3 regions of the Streptomyces thermocarboxydus genome follow, and region 2 is predicted to be linked to each of the others. Evidence: riboswitches for the same ligand, from Rfam matches in the RefSeq annotation. Region 2 holds a riboswitch; each other region holds the start of a gene.
What was found. A riboswitch is a leader RNA that binds a small molecule or an ion and turns the genes downstream of it on or off. The one in region 2 is predicted to bind cyclic di-AMP.

Region 1 (5,422 bases), 1.5 Mb from region 2:
GACCTGGTCGACTCGATCTTCCGGGTGCAGGAGAACGACGCGGTGTTCTCGCCGCGGCTGGCCGGGTTCGTGCTGGACGCCTTCGCGTCGACGGACGCCCCGCCGGTGGACGAGGACCTCGACCGTCTCACCCAGCGCGAGCGGGAGGTGCTGCGGCTGATCGCCCGGGGCTATGCCTACAAGGAGATCGCCAAGCTGCTGTTCATCTCGGTGAAGACGGTGGAGTCGCACGTCTCCGCGGTGCTGCGCAAGCTGCAGCTGTCCAACCGGCACGAGCTGACCCGCTGGGCGACGGCCCGCCGCTTGGTCTGAGCCGCCCGGCCGAGCTCGGTCACACGACGCGTGTCGCCCCCGCGAACGGCATCTGGTCGACGGGGGCCACGCGGACCGGGGCCGAGGGGTTCGGGGCGTGGATCATCTGCCCGTTGCCGATGTACAGGCCGACGTGGCTGATGCCGGAGTAGAAGAACACCAGGTCCCCGGGGAGGAGTTCGGAGGGGGAGACGCGACGGCCGGCGTCGATCTGCGCGTACGTGGTGCGCGGCAGGGAGACGCCCGCGGAGCGGTACGCGGCCAGCACGAGGCCCGAGCAGTCGAAGGCGTCCGGGCCGGTCGCGCCCCACACATAAGGGCTGCCGAGCTTCTGGCGGGCGTAGGCGACGGCCTGCGCGGCGCGCGCGTTCGGCGCCTGCGCCAGGGCGGCGTCCCGGGCCGTACCGCCGGCCGAGCGGGCGGCGCGGAGGGAGTCGCCGGTGATCCGGGCGCGCTCCTCCGGTGACATCCGGGACAGCGCCTCGCGGGCGGCGGACAGCTTCTCGGTGATCGTCCGCCGGTGGCGCCCGAGTTCGTCCCGGCGGGCGGTGAGCGTCCTCACCTCGACGCGGGCCGCGCCGCGCAGCTTCTCGATCTCGCGGAGCTGGGCGCGGACCCGGCCCAGCTCGGCGTGGTGGCGGCTGCCCGCGCGTTCGGCGAGGGCCGCGCCGTCGAGGTAGGCGTCGGGGTCGTCGGACAGCATCAGCCGCAGGGCGGGGTCGAGGCCGCCGGAGCGGTACTGCGCCGCCGCTACGGTCCCCAGGGCCTCCCGGGCCTTGTTGAGCCGTGCCTGGGCGCGGGCCGTCTCGTCCTGGAGGTCGCGCAGCCGCCGCCGTGCCGAATCCGCCTTCTCCTTGACGCCGTTGTACTTCTCGGTGGCGACCTCGGCCTCGCGGTACAGACGGTCCACGTCGGCGCCGGAGGGCGTCGGCCGGGGCGCCGCGTGCCCCGCTCCGTCGAAGCCGGCCGCGGTGGCCGCTCCCGCGAGGACGACGGTGACGGCCGCACGGGCCGTGGTGCCGCCCACCGGACGCTGCCGTGACCTGCGGTGCGCTGCCACCCTCGGTGCCGTCCTTCCCACTGGCGTCCGTCGGGGCCGGACGTCCGTCCGGTGGTCCGGCGGCGGGGTGACAGGGGAGCCGTCCGCCGCCGGACCCTTTCCTCGGCGGTGGTGTCCGGCCGCCGCTCCTGGCCCGAGCGGCGATGCGGAGCCGGTCACCTGGGGCAGGACGCTAGGCCGGGCCGCGCGGCGCGGGATGCGGGTTGTGCGGAAGTGTTGCCCACGGACCGCCGGGTGACCGTAAGTGACCGTTGGGTCGTGCATGGCGCTTCGTTCTCACTCAGAGTGATGACCGATGTGGTGAAGGCGGGAAGGCCGAGGGCGGCGGAATGCTATGGGACGCCCCTGGTTAGGCTCCGGCCTCATGGACGTACTCATCCACCTCTTCGTCGGTCTGCACATCATCGGCATCGCGTCGCTGCTCGGCGGCTTCCTCACCCAGATGAAGGCGATGGGCGCGGGCACCGCCCGCTTCGTCCCGGCGATGCTGCACGGCGCGCTGACGATGCTGGTCACGGGCGTGATCCTCGTGGGCCTCAACCAGGCGCAGGACTACTCCGTGGACAACATCAAGATCGGCGTGAAGCTGGCGCTGCTGGTCGTGATCCTCGGCCTGGTCTACGTGAAGCGGGACGAGGAGAAGGTGGACAAGGGCGTCTTCGGCCTGGTCGGCCTGCTGACCGTGGCGAACATCTTCATCGCGGTGCTCTGGACCTGAGCCGCGACCCCGGAACGCCGGGGCCTGCCCTCGACACGGAACCGCCGACCGAGCCTCTCCGGCCCGGTCGGCGGTTTTCGTATGTGCGCCCTCTGCGTCCTCTGCGCCCTCTGCGCCCGTGCCGTCAGGCCGGCCGGACGACGCTGTGGATCGCGGAGTCGCCGTCGTAGTAGATCGACTCCTCGCGGACGTACGCGCCCGGCTTCGGGGCGTGGATCATCATGCCGTTGCCGATGTAGATGCCCACGTGGGTGACGTCGTCGTAGAAGAAGACCAGGTCGCCGGGCTGCGCCTGGGACACCGGGACGGTGGTGCCGGCGTTCACCTGGTCATAGGTGGTGCGCGGCAGGGAGACGCCGGCGGCCTTCCAGGCGGCCTGGGTCAGCCCAGAGCAGTCGTAGGAGCCGGGGCCGGTCGCGCCCCAGACGTACGGCTTGCCGATCTGCGCGCGGGCGAAGGCGAGGGCCTTCTCGGCCTTGATGCCGTACGACGAGTCGGCGGGCGGGGTCTCGGTCGAGCCGGTGGAGCCGGACCCGGAGCCCTCCGAGGCGCCACCGTCCTGCTGCGCGGCCTCCTCGCGGGCCTGCTCCTGCTCCGCCTGCTGCCGGGCCAGCTCCGCGGCCTTGCGGGCGGCCTCCTCCTGCTTGCGCTTCTCGATCGCGGCGAGCCGCGCCTTCTCCTCGGCGGTCAGCTTCGACAGCAGTTCACGCGCGTCGGCGAGCTTCTTCTGGACGGTGGCCTTGGCCGTCTTCAGGTCGCCCTGCGTCTCGGTGAGCGTTCGGAGGCTCTCGGTGGCCTCCTGCCGCTTCTTCATCGTCTCGGTCTGCTGGGTGACGTAGTCGTCGACCGCCGCCTTCTGGCGGCCGGTCATCCGGTCCAGCACCTGACGCTGGTCGAAGATGTCCTGCGGGGTCTCCGCGAGCAGGAACGTCGCGGTGTCGGGCAGGCCGGCGCCGGTGCGGTACTGGGCGGCCGCGTAGGAGCCCAGCTCGGCGCGCGCCTCGTTCAGCTTCTGCGTGCGCTGCGCCACGTCGTCGAGGAGGGTGTCGACGCGCTTGCGCTGCTTGGTGGTCTTCTCCTTGGCCGCGTTGTACTTCTCGGTCGCCGACTCGGCCTGGCGGTAGAGGTCGCCGACCTTCTTCTCCACCTCCTCCAGGCTCGGCCGGTCCTCGCCGGGAGAGGCGTTGGCCGTCTGGGAGAGCAAGGCCACAGAGGTGAGCGCGGCCGTGGCGAGGGCCGGGGTGCGTATGCCTGCCACGCGCGTGCCGGGGGTGCGCGACTTGCGGTGCGACGCCAAGGGAGGCGACTCCTTCCGGTGCTCCGCCTACCGGGTTAGCTGTCGGGTTCGGGCGGGTGGAAGGGTTGCCCTACGGCCTCTCCGAAGAGTGGGCCGATTCACCCCAAGTCTCGGTGGGTCCCCGGCTCCGGCTGCCCTGGCGGACAGTGACGGACTCGGCGGGGGCCGCGCGGCCCGGCGAGGTTCGCCGGCGGGGGACGAGCGGCCCGGACGGCACGGTAGCCAACTGGTGTGGCCCTTGTGAAGGTTGATGGGTGATATGCCCGATACATTTTCGTGACCTTCTTGTGGATGTCACGCACGGTGAGGCGCTGACCGTGGAGGGTGCCCGCCGCGGCGCCCCGGGGAGGGGCCGGGGATGTTTCCGGGGCGGGCCCGGGTTGTCGGTGGAGCGCCCTAGACTCGGAGAGCGATGAGCAGCCTCTTTGACGACAGCTTCCTGGCGGACCTCCAGGCCCAGCGCGGCCCGGCGGACGACCCCCCGCCGCCGCCCGAGGACGAGCACGCCCCGGAGCCCCTGCCGGACGACCTGTTCGGCGGGAAGTTCGACGTGCCCCCGGAGCGGGACTCCTACTACCGGGACGGCGCCCCGCGCCCGGTGATCGACTCCGCCGCGCTGCTCGAGGGGCTGAACGACAACCAGCGCGCCGCGGTCGTGCACTCCGGCTCCCCGCTGCTCATCGTCGCCGGAGCCGGGTCCGGCAAGACCCGTGTGCTCACCCACCGCATCGCCTACCTGCTCGCCGAGCGGGGCGTCCACCCGGGCCAGATCCTCGCGATCACCTTCACCAACAAGGCCGCGGGCGAGATGAAGGAGCGCGTCGAGCAGCTCGTCGGCCCCCGGGCGAACGCGATGTGGGTGATGACGTTCCACAGCGCGTGCGTCCGCATCCTGCGCCGCGAGTCCAAGAGGCTCGGCTTCACGTCGTCCTTCTCGATCTACGACGCCGCCGACTCCAAGCGTCTGATGGCCCTGGTCTGCCGCGACCTGGACCTCGACCCGAAGCGCTTCCCGCCGAAGTCCTTCAGCGCCAAGATCAGCAACCTGAAGAACGAGCTGATCGACGAGGAGGACTTCGCCGCCCAGGCGACCGACGGCTTCGAGAAGACCCTCGCCCAGGCCTACGCGCTCTACCAGTCCCGCCTGCGCGAGGCTAACGCGCTGGACTTCGACGACCTGATCATGACGACGGTCAACCTGCTCCGCGCCTTCCCCGACGTCGCCGAGCACTACCGCCGCCGCTTCCGGCACGTCCTGGTCGACGAGTACCAGGACACCAACCACGCCCAGTACGCCCTGGTGCGCGAGCTGGTCGGGGGCGCCTCCGAGCCCCACGTCGACGTCCCGCCGGAGGCCGAGGTGCCGCCCGCCGAGCTGTGCGTGGTGGGCGACGCCGACCAGTCCATCTACGCGTTCCGCGGCGCGACCATCCGCAACATCCTCCAGTTCGAGGAGGACTACCCGGACGCGACGACGATCCTGCTGGAGCAGAACTACCGCTCCACGCAGACGATCCTGTCCGCCGCCAACGCCGTGATCGAGCGCAACGAGTCGCGCCGCCCGAAGAACCTGTGGACCAACGCGGGCGAGGGCGCGCGCATCACGGGGTACGTCGCGGACACCGAGCACGACGAGGCGCAGTTCGTCGCCGACGAGATAGACCGCCTCACGGACGCGGGCGAGGCCAAGGCCGGCGACGTCGCCGTCTTCTACCGGACCAACGCCCAGTCCCGTGTGTTCGAGGAGATCTTCATCCGCGTCGGCCTGCCCTACAAGGTCGTCGGCGGCGTGCGCTTCTACGAGCGCAAGGAGGTCCGGGACGTCCTGGCCTACCTGCGGGTGCTGGCCAACCCCGAGGACTCGGTCCCGCTGCGCCGCATCCTCAACGTCCCCAAGCGCGGCATCGGCGACCGCGCCGAGGCCATGATCGACGCGCTCGCCCAGCGGGAGAAGATCAGCTTCCCGCAGGCGCTGCGCCGCGTCGACGAGGCGTACGGCATGGCCGCCCGGTCGGTGAACGCGGTCAAGCGGTTC
Region 2 (5,422 bases):
CTCGCCGGAGCGGTGGGACATCATGCACTTGAAGCCGTTGCGCTGGGCCAGCTCGACGGCGTCCAGGGTCTCGGTGAGCGAGCCGATCTGGTTGACCTTCACCAGCAGGGCGTTGGCGGCGCCCTCCTCGATGCCGCGGGCCAGGCGCTCCGGGTTGGTGACGAACAGGTCGTCGCCGACGAGCTGGACCTTGTCGCCGAGCTTGTCGGTGATGGTCTTCCAGCCGTCCCAGTCGTCCTCGAACAGCGGGTCCTCGATGGACACGAGCGGGTACGCGTCGACGAGCTCCGCGTAGTACTCGGTCATCTCGGCGGCCGTGCGCTCCTTGCCCTCGAAGGTGTAGACGCCGTCCTTGTAGAACTCGGAGGCGGCCACGTCCAGGGCCAGGGCGATCTGCTCGCCGGGGGTGTAGCCGGCTTCCTTGATGGCCTCGAGGATCAGGTCCAGGGCCTCGCGGTTGGAGCCGAGGTTCGGGGCGAAGCCGCCCTCGTCGCCCAGGCCGGTGGCCAGGCCCTTGCCCTTCAGCACCTTCTTGAGGGTGTGGTAGACCTCGGCGCCCCAGCGCAGCGCCTCGGAGAAGGACTCCGCGCCGATCGGGGCGATCATGAACTCCTGGATGTCCACGTTGGAGTCGGCGTGCGAGCCGCCGTTCAGGATGTTCATCATCGGCACCGGCAGCAGGTGCGCGTTCGGGCCGCCCAGGTAGCGGAACAGCGGCAGGTCGCTGGCCTCGGAGGCGGCGTGCGCGACGGCGAGCGAGACGCCGAGGATGGCGTTGGCGCCGAGCGAGCCCTTGTTGTCGGTGGCGTCCAGGTCGAACATCGCCTGGTCGATCAGGCGCTGCTCGGTGGCGTCGTAGCCGACGAGCTCCGGGCCGATCTGCTCGATGACGGCCAGTACGGCCTTCTCGACGCCCTTGCCCAGGTAACGGCCGGCGTCGCCGTCACGGAGTTCGATGGCCTCGAAGGCGCCGGTGGAGGCGCCGGACGGGACGGCGGCACGACCCGTGCTGCCGTCGTCGAGGCCGACCTCGACCTCGACCGTGGGGTTGCCTCGGGAGTCCAGGATTTCCCGGGCTACGACGACGTCGATGGACGGCACGAGCATCTCCTTCTTGGGATGTGACGCGGGTGAGCGGGGCCGCGGGGGCCCTGCGAGTCCGAGCCTAACCGGCTCCGGGCGTTCGGCCATCTCGCCGCCCGCCTCATGGACAGAACAGAGCGTAGATTGTTTCCGTACGGAACAAAGCCTCTTCGGCAAACCGTGACCGGAATGCATCCGGACATGACCCCGCCCCGGTGCGTACGGGGGAAGAACGCACCGGGGCGGGGAGCCCGTGGGGGGACGGGAGGGACCTCGCGGTCTGCCCTTACTTCAGGTGCAGCTGCTGGCCCGGGTAGATCAGGTCGGCGTCGTCGATGATGTCGTCGTTCAGGTCGAACAGCTTCGCCCAGCCGCCCTTGACGTCGTGCTCCGCGGCGATGGAGCTGAGGGTGTCGCCCTTGACGACCTTGTACTCGCCGTCGCCCTTCTCGACCTTCTTGCCGGTCGGGGTGGTGACGGTCTTCTTCGCCGCCTTCTCCTCGGCCGGGGCGGCCGGGCGCTCGGCGGAGCGGGATGCCTTCTGCTCGGTGCGCTCGGCGGGGGCCTCGGTCTTGGGGGCCTCGGTCTTGGGCGCCTCGGCGGAGCCGCCGTCGTAGGAGGCGTTGGACAGACCCGTGCCGCAGACCGGCCAGGCGCCCTTGCCCTGGCCCGCGAGGACCTTCTCGGCGATCTCGATCTGCTGGGCCTTGGAGGCCTGGTCGGCGGTGGCGGCGTACTGGGTGCCGCCGTACGCGGCCCAGGTGGAGGCGGAGAACTGCAGACCGCCGTAGTAGCCGTTGCCGGTGTTGATGGACCAGTTGCCGCCGGACTCGCACTGGGCGACGGCGTCCCACTCGGACGCGGTGGCCGCGGAGGCGGTGCCGGACGCCATCAGCGGGCCGGCGACGGCGGCGCCGGTGACACCGGCGATGGCGATGGCGCGAGTGGCCTTGGACGGACGACGGTGCTTGCCCTTGCCGGAAAACAGCATGGTTGGATCCCCTCACCGACGCCTACGAGGTGAGCTGTCGGGTTCGGGCCGGTTGAGTTGCCCGGCCACGCCCCTCCCGGGACGCGGCTTCACCCCGAGCCGTACCGGACGTCAACCGTCCGGTCGCGGCACTTACCTGGGTCCCCCGCTCCTGCCTACGGCGCATGACGCGACGACTGTTCCCGTGCTGCCACTGGCAGGATTCGGCGTGGCGGCAGCCGGGGCCCGCGATGGCGAGCGGTCACGACCGTAAGCACGCGATCGGCGGAATTTCAAAGATGATCAGGGCCTCTGAGACCTATCTCTCATGGCCCTTATTACGGACATTCAGCTCTAATCGCTCCGTCAACTGCCGCCGCGCGGGGGTGCCTTCGGCCGCCTGTTTCCGACCGCTATTCGGCCTTTTCGGTGTCCACCAGGAGCCGCTGGCCGGGCAGGATGAGGTTCGGGTCGTCGCCGATGACCTGCTGGTTCTCGACGTAGAGGGCCGTCCATCCGCCGGTCAAGGCAAGGGAGTCGGCGATGGAGGCCAGACTGTCGCCGGTCTGGACGGTGTAGCGGTCGTCGTCGATACCGGCGGGCGTGTCCGCGGAGCGCGAGGCGTGCCGGCCGGACGACGCGGTCCCGGCGTCGGCCGTCGCGCCCTCCTCCGCGCTGGGACCGCGGTGGCGGCCCGAGCCGCTGTCCTCGGACTCGGTGACAGCCGAAGAACCGGTACGCTGCCCCGACTTGTCCGACTCGTCACCTTCAGGGGTGGCGGAGGCGGACGGGGAGGCGTCGGCGCCCGCGCCACTCGTCGCCTTACCGGACGAACCGGATGAACCGGATGAAGCGGACGTCGCCGACGGGGAGGGGGAAGCGGACGAATCACCGGAATCCGCGGAACCGGACGAAGTGCCCGTGCCGCCGAGCCCGAGCAGGGAGTCGTCCCGGTCGTCGTCGGTCGGCACGCCCGGGTCGACGTTCGGGGAAGCGGTGTCCTGGTTCAGGCCCGTGAGGAGGCCGCAGGCGCGCCACTTGCCGACACCCTGGTCGGCGAGGATTCTCTCGGCCACGGTGATCTGCTGATTGCGGCTGGCCGCGTCGGCGCTGGGCGCGAACTCGAGGCCGCCGTAGTTCTCCCAGTCGTCCTGGGTCAACTGCAGGCCGCCGTAGTAGCCGTTGCCGGTGTTCTGGCTCCAGGAGCCGCCGCTCTCGCACTCCGCGACCCGGTCCCAGGTGTCACCGTCCGCCGCGTTGGCGGCGCCCGCGCCGAGGAGCGGGATCGCGATCGCGGAGCCGGTCACGCCGGCGGCGACGAGCAGAGCCGGAGCCTGGCGGGGGCGACGGTGTCGGCCGTTCCCGGAGAGCATGCGGAAGCCTTTCACTCGGCAACAAGAACCGGCACGGGGCGAGCAAAAGCGTGCAGCGCGCCGTACTTGATGGGTGAACGTATAGGCACTCGATCACTTGTCACAAGTTCATGCCGTGCAGATCACATGAAGATCACAGAGTTGAGCATGCTTCAGGTTTCCGCACACCGGCCCCCGGGGAGGGGCAGGAAGGTCAGGTCTGTCCTGAACTCCCCCTTCAGCAGGGAGGGGAGAATTCCACCGGAAGCGTGCGCAGCCCCCGCATGATGAGGCCGCCGCGCCAGCGCAGTTCGGACGGATCGGCGGCGAGGCGGAGGTCCGGAAGGCGCGTCAGGAGCGTGGCGAGCGCGGTCTGTCCCTCCAGGCGCGCGAGCGGGGCGCCCAGGCAGTAGTGGATCCCGTGCCCGTAGCCCAGGTGCTGGTTGTCGCGGCGGCCCAGGTCCAGGGTGTCCGGGTCGGCGAACCGCTCCGGGTCCCGGTCGGCCGCGGCGAGCACGACGAGCACGGGGTCGCCGGTCTCGATCCGCTGCCCGCCGATGACGACAGGCTCCGTGGCGAACCGCCAGGTCGCCAGCTCCACGGGACCGTCGTAGCGCAGGAGTTCCTCCACCCCGGTCTCCAGCAGCCCGCGGTCCCCCTCGGCCAGCGCGCGCTGCAGACGCTCCCGCTGCTCGGGGTGCGTGAGCAGGGCGTAGGTGCCGTTGCCGATGAGGTTGACGGTCGTCTCGAAGCCGGCGAAGAGGAGGATGAACGCCATCGCGGCGGCCTCGTTCTCCGTCAGGTGCTCGCCGTGGTCGGAGGCGCGAATCAGACCCGAGATGAGGTCCTCGCCGGGTTCGGGCTCGGCGGGCAGCGCCTCGCGCTTGCGGTGGATCAGTTCGGCGAGGTACCCGCGCATCTTCTTCACCGACCGCGCGACTCCGCCGCGGGGGCCTCCGCCGTGACGGATCATCATGCCCGCCCAGTCCCGGAAGTCGTCCTGGTCCTCGCGGGGGACGCCGAGGAGGTCGCAGATGGCGTAGATGGGGAGGGGGAAGGCGAAGTCGTGGATGAGGTCGGCGGTGCCGCTCCGGGCGAAACGGTCGATCAGGCCGTCCGTGAGCTCCTGCACCCGGGGTGCGAACTCCGCCACCCGGCGGGGGGTGAACGCCTTGCTGACCAGGCGGCGCAGGCGGGTGTGGTCCGGAGGGTCGATGTTCAGCAGGTGCGTCATGAGATCGGCCTGCCGCTCACCGGGGATGCCGGTCTTGCCCTTCGCGTGGGCGGGCTCGTCGTGGTGCGCGGGGTTCTTCGACAGGCGGTTGTCGGCGAGGGTGTGACGTGCGTCGGCGTAGCGGGTGACCAGCCAGGCGTGCACGCCGCTGGGGAGCTTGGTCTTGTGCACGGGGGCGTGTTCGCGGAGCCAGGCGTAGGCGGGGTAGGGGTTGGTGGCGAACTCCCAGGTGAACAGGTCGGGGGCGGGGGGAGGGGGTGACTGGTCACGCATGGGGTGACCCTAACGGGCGGGGGGTTTCGGCCGTGGGCCCGTGCGGGTGGGTGGGGGCTGGTCGCGCGGTTCCCCGCGCCCCTGAAGGGGCGCCGGGAACTGCGCGAACGGGGGTTCGGGGGCGGAGCCCCCGTAACGGGAGGTCAGGCGTCCCCCGCCTTTTCGCTCGCGCGGATCGCGTCGCGATACACCCGGGCGGCAGCCCGGAGGGCTGCCTCCGCGTCCACGCCCTCCCTCTCCGCCCGCGCGGCCAGCGAAAGCAGTTCGTAACCGACCCCCTCCCCGGAGGGGAGCGGGACGGACAGGCCCGCCGAGCGGGCACGGGACACCAGTTTCGTGGCGAGCGCCAGCGCCGGCTGCCCCACAGGAACCCCGTCCGTGACGGATTCCCTCCGCTTCTCCTCCGCCTTCGTCCGCATCCAGTGCGCCTTGACCTCTTCCGGCGTCCGCGCCGTCTCCTCCCCGAAGACGTGCGGATGCCGGTGGACGAGCTTGGCGACGATGCCGCCC
Region 3 (5,422 bases), 450 kb from region 2:
CTCGACCGGCTCGAGGACGAGCGGGCCACCAGCAGCGCACGCGCCCTGTCCGCGCAGGAGGCGGAGCGCCGCCGCATCGCCCGTGAGCTGCACGACGAGGTCGGCCAGTCGCTGACCGCCGTGCTGCTCCAGCTCAAGCGGGCCGCCGACCACGCCCCCGCCGGACTCGGCGACGAGCTGCGGCAGGTGCAGGAGACCACCCGCGCCTCCCTGGAGGAGATCCGGCGGATCGCCCGCCGGCTGCGCCCCGGCGTGCTGGACGAGCTGGGCCTGGCCAGCGCCCTCAAGGCGCTCGCCACCGAGTTCGGCGGGCCCGGGCTGACCGTGCAGCACTGCCTCGACCCCGGCCTGCCCGAGCTGGACCGCGAGTCGGAGCTGGTGCTCTACCGGGTCGCCCAGGAGGGCCTCACCAACGTCGCGCGGCACGCGGGGGCGCGCCGGGCCGAGCTGGCCCTGCGCCGCACGCCCGGCGGGGTCGAGCTGCGGGTCCGCGACGACGGCCGCGGAATCGGCGGCGCCGACGAGGCGCCGGCATCCGCGGCATGCGGGAGCGGGCGCTGCTGGTGGGCGCGAGGCTCGCCGTGCCCGTCCCCGCGCGCTTCCCCGCGCACGCCCTCGTTCCCGTACGGCCCGTGCGCACGTCCGCACCCTCGACCACCCCGGCCGCCGTGCGCCGCTCCGCGCCCGCGCACGCGCCGCCCCCGTGACCGACGCCCCCCGACCGGAAACGCTGAACCATGACCGACGCCTCCCCCACCCGCATCCTCCTCGCCGACGACCACGCGCTGGTCCGCCGGGGGGTCCGTCTCATCCTGGACGGCGAACCGGACCTGACCGTGGTGGCGGAGGCCGCCGACGGCGCCGAAGCCCTCGAACTGGCCCGTGAGCACCGCCCCGACCTGGCCATCCTCGACATCGCCATGCCGCGCCTGACCGGTCTGCAGGCGGCCCGTGAGCTCTCCCGCACCCTGCCGGAAACCCGGATCCTCGTGCTGACCATGTACGACAACGAGCAGTTCTTCTTCGAGGCGCTGGCCGCCGGAGCCTCCGGCTACGTCCTCAAGTCGGTCGCCGACCAGGACCTCGTGCAGGCCTGCCACGCCACCATGCGGGGCGAGCCGTTCCTCTACCCGGGGGCGGTCAACGCCCTCATCCACAACTACCTCGACCTCGCGCGGGAGGGCCGGACCCTGCCCCCGAAGGCGATCACCGACCGCGAGGAGCAGATCCTCAAGCTCGTCGCCGAGGGCCACACCTCGCAGCAGATCGCGGACATGCTGGTGATCAGCCCCAAGACGGTGGAGCGGCACCGCGCCAACCTGCTCGCCAAGCTGGGCCTGAAGGACCGCCTGGAGCTCACCCGGTACGCGATCCGGGTCGGCCTGATCGAGCCCTGACCTCCGCGCCCGGCCGCACGGGTTGCCAGACTGGAGACGGACCGCGCAGCGGTCCCGCCGCCGCCCGCACCCGGGAGAGCCCGCCGATGCCGTACCCGTACGTCCTGCTGTCCGCCGCCGTCTCCCTCGACGGCTACCTGGACGACACCGGCCCCGAGCGGCTGCTGCTGTCGAGCCCGGCCGACTTCGACCGGGTCGACGAGGTACGGGCGTCCGTGGACGCCATCCTGGTCGGCGCCGGCACGATCCGCGCCGACAACCCCCGGCTGCTGGTCAACTCGCCCGAGCGCCGCGCCGCCCGGGTCGCCGACGGGCTGCCGGAGTACCCGCTGAAGGTCACGGTGAGCGGCTCAGGGGATCTCGACCCGACGGCCCGCTTCTGGCACACGGGTGGCGAGAAGGTGCTCTACACCACGGACAAGGGCGCCGAACGGGCCCGCGCCCTGGGCATCGCCGCCGACGTCGTGCCGCTCGGCGACGCCCTGGACTGGCGGCGGCTCCTGGAGCACCTGCACGACGTGCGCGGGGTGCGGCGGCTGATGGTGGAGGGCGGCGGGCGGATCCACACGCAGCTGATGACCGAGGGCCTCGCCGACGAGCTCCAGCTCGTCCTCGCCCCGCTGTTCGTCGGCGACCCCGACGCCCCCCGCCTGTTCGGCCCCGGCGCCTACCAGGGCGGGCGGCTGCGCCTGCTCGAGACCCGGCCGATCGGCGACGTCGTCCTGATGCGCTACGAGCCCACCGCGCCCGGCACTGGCGCCCTGCCGTCCGCCGCCGACCGCCACTGGCTCGCCCTCGCCTGCGAGCTGGCCGCGCAATGCCCGCCCTCCGAGACCGCGTTCAGCGTCGGCGCGGTCGTGGTCGCCGCCGACGGCACCGAGCTGGCGCGGGGCCACTCCCGGGAGGGTGAGGACCCCGTGGTGCACGCGGAGGAGGCCGCGCTCGCCAAGGCCGACCCCACCGACCCGCGGCTGGCGGGCGCCACCGTCTACTCAAGCCTGGAGCCGTGCGCCCGCCGCGCGTCCCGGCCGGCGCCCTGCGCGCGGCTGATCCTGGACGCGGGGGTGCGCCGGGTGGTCACCGCCTGGCGGGAGCCGGACACCTTCGTGACGGACGCCGACGGCAGCGCCGTACTGGCCGAGGGGGGCGCCACGGTGGTGGTGCTGCCGGAGTTCGAGCAGCGCGCGAAGGCGCCGAACGCGCATCTGCTGGGCGGCTGAACGCACCCACCGGGAAGGGATGTGCGGAGCACCCCGCGGATGCCGTACACTTGTGTTTACCGACGCGGGGTGGAGCAGCTCGGTAGCTCGCTGGGCTCATAACCCAGAGGTCGCAGGTTCAAATCCTGTCCCCGCTACTGAAGGCCGAGGGCCGGAATCCGAAAGGGTTCCGGCCCTCGGTGTTTCCCCCTGACGGCACCCTCTCCCTTACTTCTCACGCAGAGTGAGTGAACGGCGCCGCAGCGCATAACAACTGACACACCGTCAGGTTCGACGGGCCGTCAGAGGCCCGGTCAACTCGCCCGTTTTCGCCCGCTGATGGCGCTTAAGTCCGTGCGGAAATCGTTAACGATCAAGAGGAACGGCTTGGAATCCGGCCCCCGCGTCTATTAACGTTCGATAACGCAGCGCGGTCGTCCCAGCCGTCACAGAAGTCGGCTCCGTGCGCACGCGCCGAATCCCGCAAGGGAACCGGGGAACCACCACCATGGGGTGAATCGGGCGGATACCGCCGTGGAAACACGGTTCGTATACGCGCGTAGGAGACCTTCCCGCTCCGAACCCGTCAGCTAACCCGGTAGGCGAAGACGGAAGGAAAGGAGCGCGCCCACGTGGCGTCCAACCCGCCTGCCCCCGAGGCCCCGTTCAAGCCGAGCGACACCTTCGTCTACGGCGCCCCCGGCGCCGAAGAGGGCCCCTTCGAGGAGTGGAACCCCACTGCGGAGTCCGTCCGGCCCGTGCGTGGCCGGCACCGCGTCGCCAAGCAGCGCGGAGGCGGACTCGCCCGCAGCTCCACCGTCCTGGGCGTCGGCGTCATAGCCGCCGTCGGCGCCGGCGGCATGGCCAGCGCCCAGACCGGCAAGCCGCCCGTCTCCATCTCCCTGCCCGACCTGCCCAACGTGGGTTCCCTCATCTCCGACGAGGAAACACCGAAGGGCTCCAGCACCCCCCTCAGCGACATCGGCAGGATGGCCGCCGCCGACACGGGCACCGAGGAGGGCGCCGCCGACGCCGGCGAGGCGCTGCGCGCCCGCATCATGGCCCAGGTCGAGCAGCAGCAGGGCCAGGCGCAGAGCAAGGCGCAGGCCGCCGCCCTCGCCGCCGCCGAGAAGGAGGCCGCCGAGGCCGCCGCCAAGGCGGAGAAGGAGGCCAAGGAGAAGGCCGAGGCCGCCAGGAAGAAGGCGGAGGAGGAGGCCGCGAAGAAGGCCGAGGCCGAGCGCCTCGCCGAGCTGGCCAAGCAGTACGCGCTGCCGACCTCCTCGTACACCATCACCTCCACCTTCGGTGAGGCCGGCGCCTACTGGTCCTCCGGCCACCACACCGGCCTCGACTTCGCCGCCCCCACCGGCACCCTGATCAAGGCGGTCCACACCGGCACGATCACCTCCGCCGGGTGGGACGGCTCGTACGGCTACAAGACGGTGCTGACCCTCGACGACGGCACCGAGATCTGGTACGCCCACCAGTCGTCGATCAACGTCAGCGTCGGCCAGAAGGTCAACACCGGGGACGTGATCGGCCGCGTCGGCGCGACCGGCAACGTCACCGGCGCCCACCTGCACCTCGAGGTCCACACCGGCTCCGGCGGCATCGACCCGGCCGCCTGGCTGGCGGGCAAGGGCCTCTCCATCTGAACCACTCCGGCGGCCGCGTACCGGCCGCCGACGCCGTGAACGCCGGCAGCCCCGACGACGACCCCCCGACGTCAGGGCTGCCGGTTCCGCATGTCCGGGGGTTCTTGCCTCAGCGCCGGTAGGGGTTCTCCCCGTACGCCGGATACGGCGGCTGCGCCGGCCACGCGGCGGGCATGGGCCCGTACGCCCAGCCCGCGCCGTACGGCACCGGGGGCGCCGTGAGCCGGGCCGCGTGCTCAAGGGCCGGGCGGGCCGCCCCGCGCCGGTGCCACAGCTCCAGCAGCAGCTCACGCTCCCGCGTCACGAAGTCCGCCCCCGCCTTCCCCGCGCGGCCCCGGTGGCGCAGGAACGCCAGCTGGGTCGCGTACGCCTCGTACTGGGCGACCGTGCGGGCAGCGGGCTTCCCTCCGTGCTCGCGGGCGAACTTCCGGGCGAGACGCCGCGCCCGCATCGAGCCCAGCGCGAACGGCTCCGCCGGACGCAGCCAGCCCGCCACCGCGTAGGCGGGCAGCTCCGTGCGCACGGTCCGCAGCTCCCGCTGCCGCGTCCACACCACCAGCCAGGTCAGCAGCCCGAACGTCGGCACCATGAACGCCCCGTACACCGCGATGAAGCCGAACTGGCCGAGCGTGGCGGAGCCGTTCCACAGGGCGTGCATGCCCATCGCGAGCAGCAGCCCGGCGAGGGGGAGGAGCACGCGCCGCACCCGCTGCCGGTCGGCGGCCAGCGCGGCCGCGCCGAAGCCGATGCCGGTGAGCACGGTGAACAGGGGGTGCGCGAAGGGCGACATGACGATGCGGACGAAGAAGGTCGCCGCGGTGACCGAGGCGATGCCGCTGCCGCCGGTGAGCTGGTCGGTGCCGAAGGCGTTGCCCAGGTAGAGGACGTTCTCGGTGAACGCGAAACCGGTCGCGGTGAACCCGGCGGCCACCACGCCGTCGAGGATCCCGTGGAAGTCGCGTCTGCGGAACAGGAAGAGCAGCAGCACCGCCGCCGCCTTCGCAGTCTCCTCCACGACCGGCGCTATGACCGTCGCGCCCAGGGTGTCGGCGCCGGCCGGGTCGGCGGTGGTCGTCGCTATCCACCGGGTGGCGAAGCTGTTCGCCACGATCGCGATCAGTGCCGCCGCGCACGCGCCCCAGGCGAAGGCGAACAGCAGGTTCCGCCAGGG

Region 1: it holds a riboswitch for cyclic di-AMP, as region 2 does, so the genes downstream of both, AY578_RS20220 (C40 family peptidase) here and AY578_RS13255 (LysM peptidoglycan-binding domain-containing protein) in region 2, are expected to answer to the same signal.
Region 3: it holds a riboswitch for cyclic di-AMP, as region 2 does, so the genes downstream of both, AY578_RS15380 (M23 family metallopeptidase) here and AY578_RS13255 (LysM peptidoglycan-binding domain-containing protein) in region 2, are expected to answer to the same signal.

The regions. Positions count from the first base shown of each region.
Region 1 is NZ_CP058273.1:4,358,347-4,363,768, forward strand. Features, by position in the region: gene AY578_RS20205 (LuxR C-terminal-related transcriptional regulator) at 1-312, shown strand, start outside; gene AY578_RS20210 (C40 family peptidase) at 332-1,372, opposite strand; gene AY578_RS20215 (hypothetical protein) at 1,737-2,090, shown strand; gene AY578_RS20220 (C40 family peptidase) at 2,215-3,387, opposite strand; cyclic di-AMP (ydaO/yuaA leader) riboswitch at 3,412-3,548, opposite strand; gene pcrA (DNA helicase PcrA) at 3,800-5,422, shown strand, end outside.
Region 2 is NZ_CP058273.1:2,898,189-2,903,610, forward strand. Features, by position in the region: gene eno (phosphopyruvate hydratase) at 1-1,101, opposite strand, end outside; gene AY578_RS13255 (LysM peptidoglycan-binding domain-containing protein) at 1,370-2,074, opposite strand; cyclic di-AMP (ydaO/yuaA leader) riboswitch at 2,079-2,247, opposite strand; gene AY578_RS13260 (LysM peptidoglycan-binding domain-containing protein) at 2,467-3,426, opposite strand; gene AY578_RS13265 (cytochrome P450 family protein) at 3,644-4,912, opposite strand; gene AY578_RS13270 (nucleoside triphosphate pyrophosphohydrolase) at 5,056-5,422, opposite strand, start outside.
Region 3 is NZ_CP058273.1:3,347,184-3,352,605, reverse strand. Features, by position in the region: partial or broken gene AY578_RS15400 (HAMP domain-containing sensor histidine kinase) at 1-707, shown strand, start outside; gene AY578_RS15395 (response regulator) at 738-1,397, shown strand; gene AY578_RS15390 (dihydrofolate reductase family protein) at 1,484-2,617, shown strand; tRNA gene AY578_RS15385 (tRNA-Met) at 2,681-2,754, shown strand; cyclic di-AMP (ydaO/yuaA leader) riboswitch at 3,059-3,216, shown strand; gene AY578_RS15380 (M23 family metallopeptidase) at 3,229-4,251, shown strand; gene AY578_RS15375 (PrsW family intramembrane metalloprotease) at 4,361-5,422, opposite strand, start outside.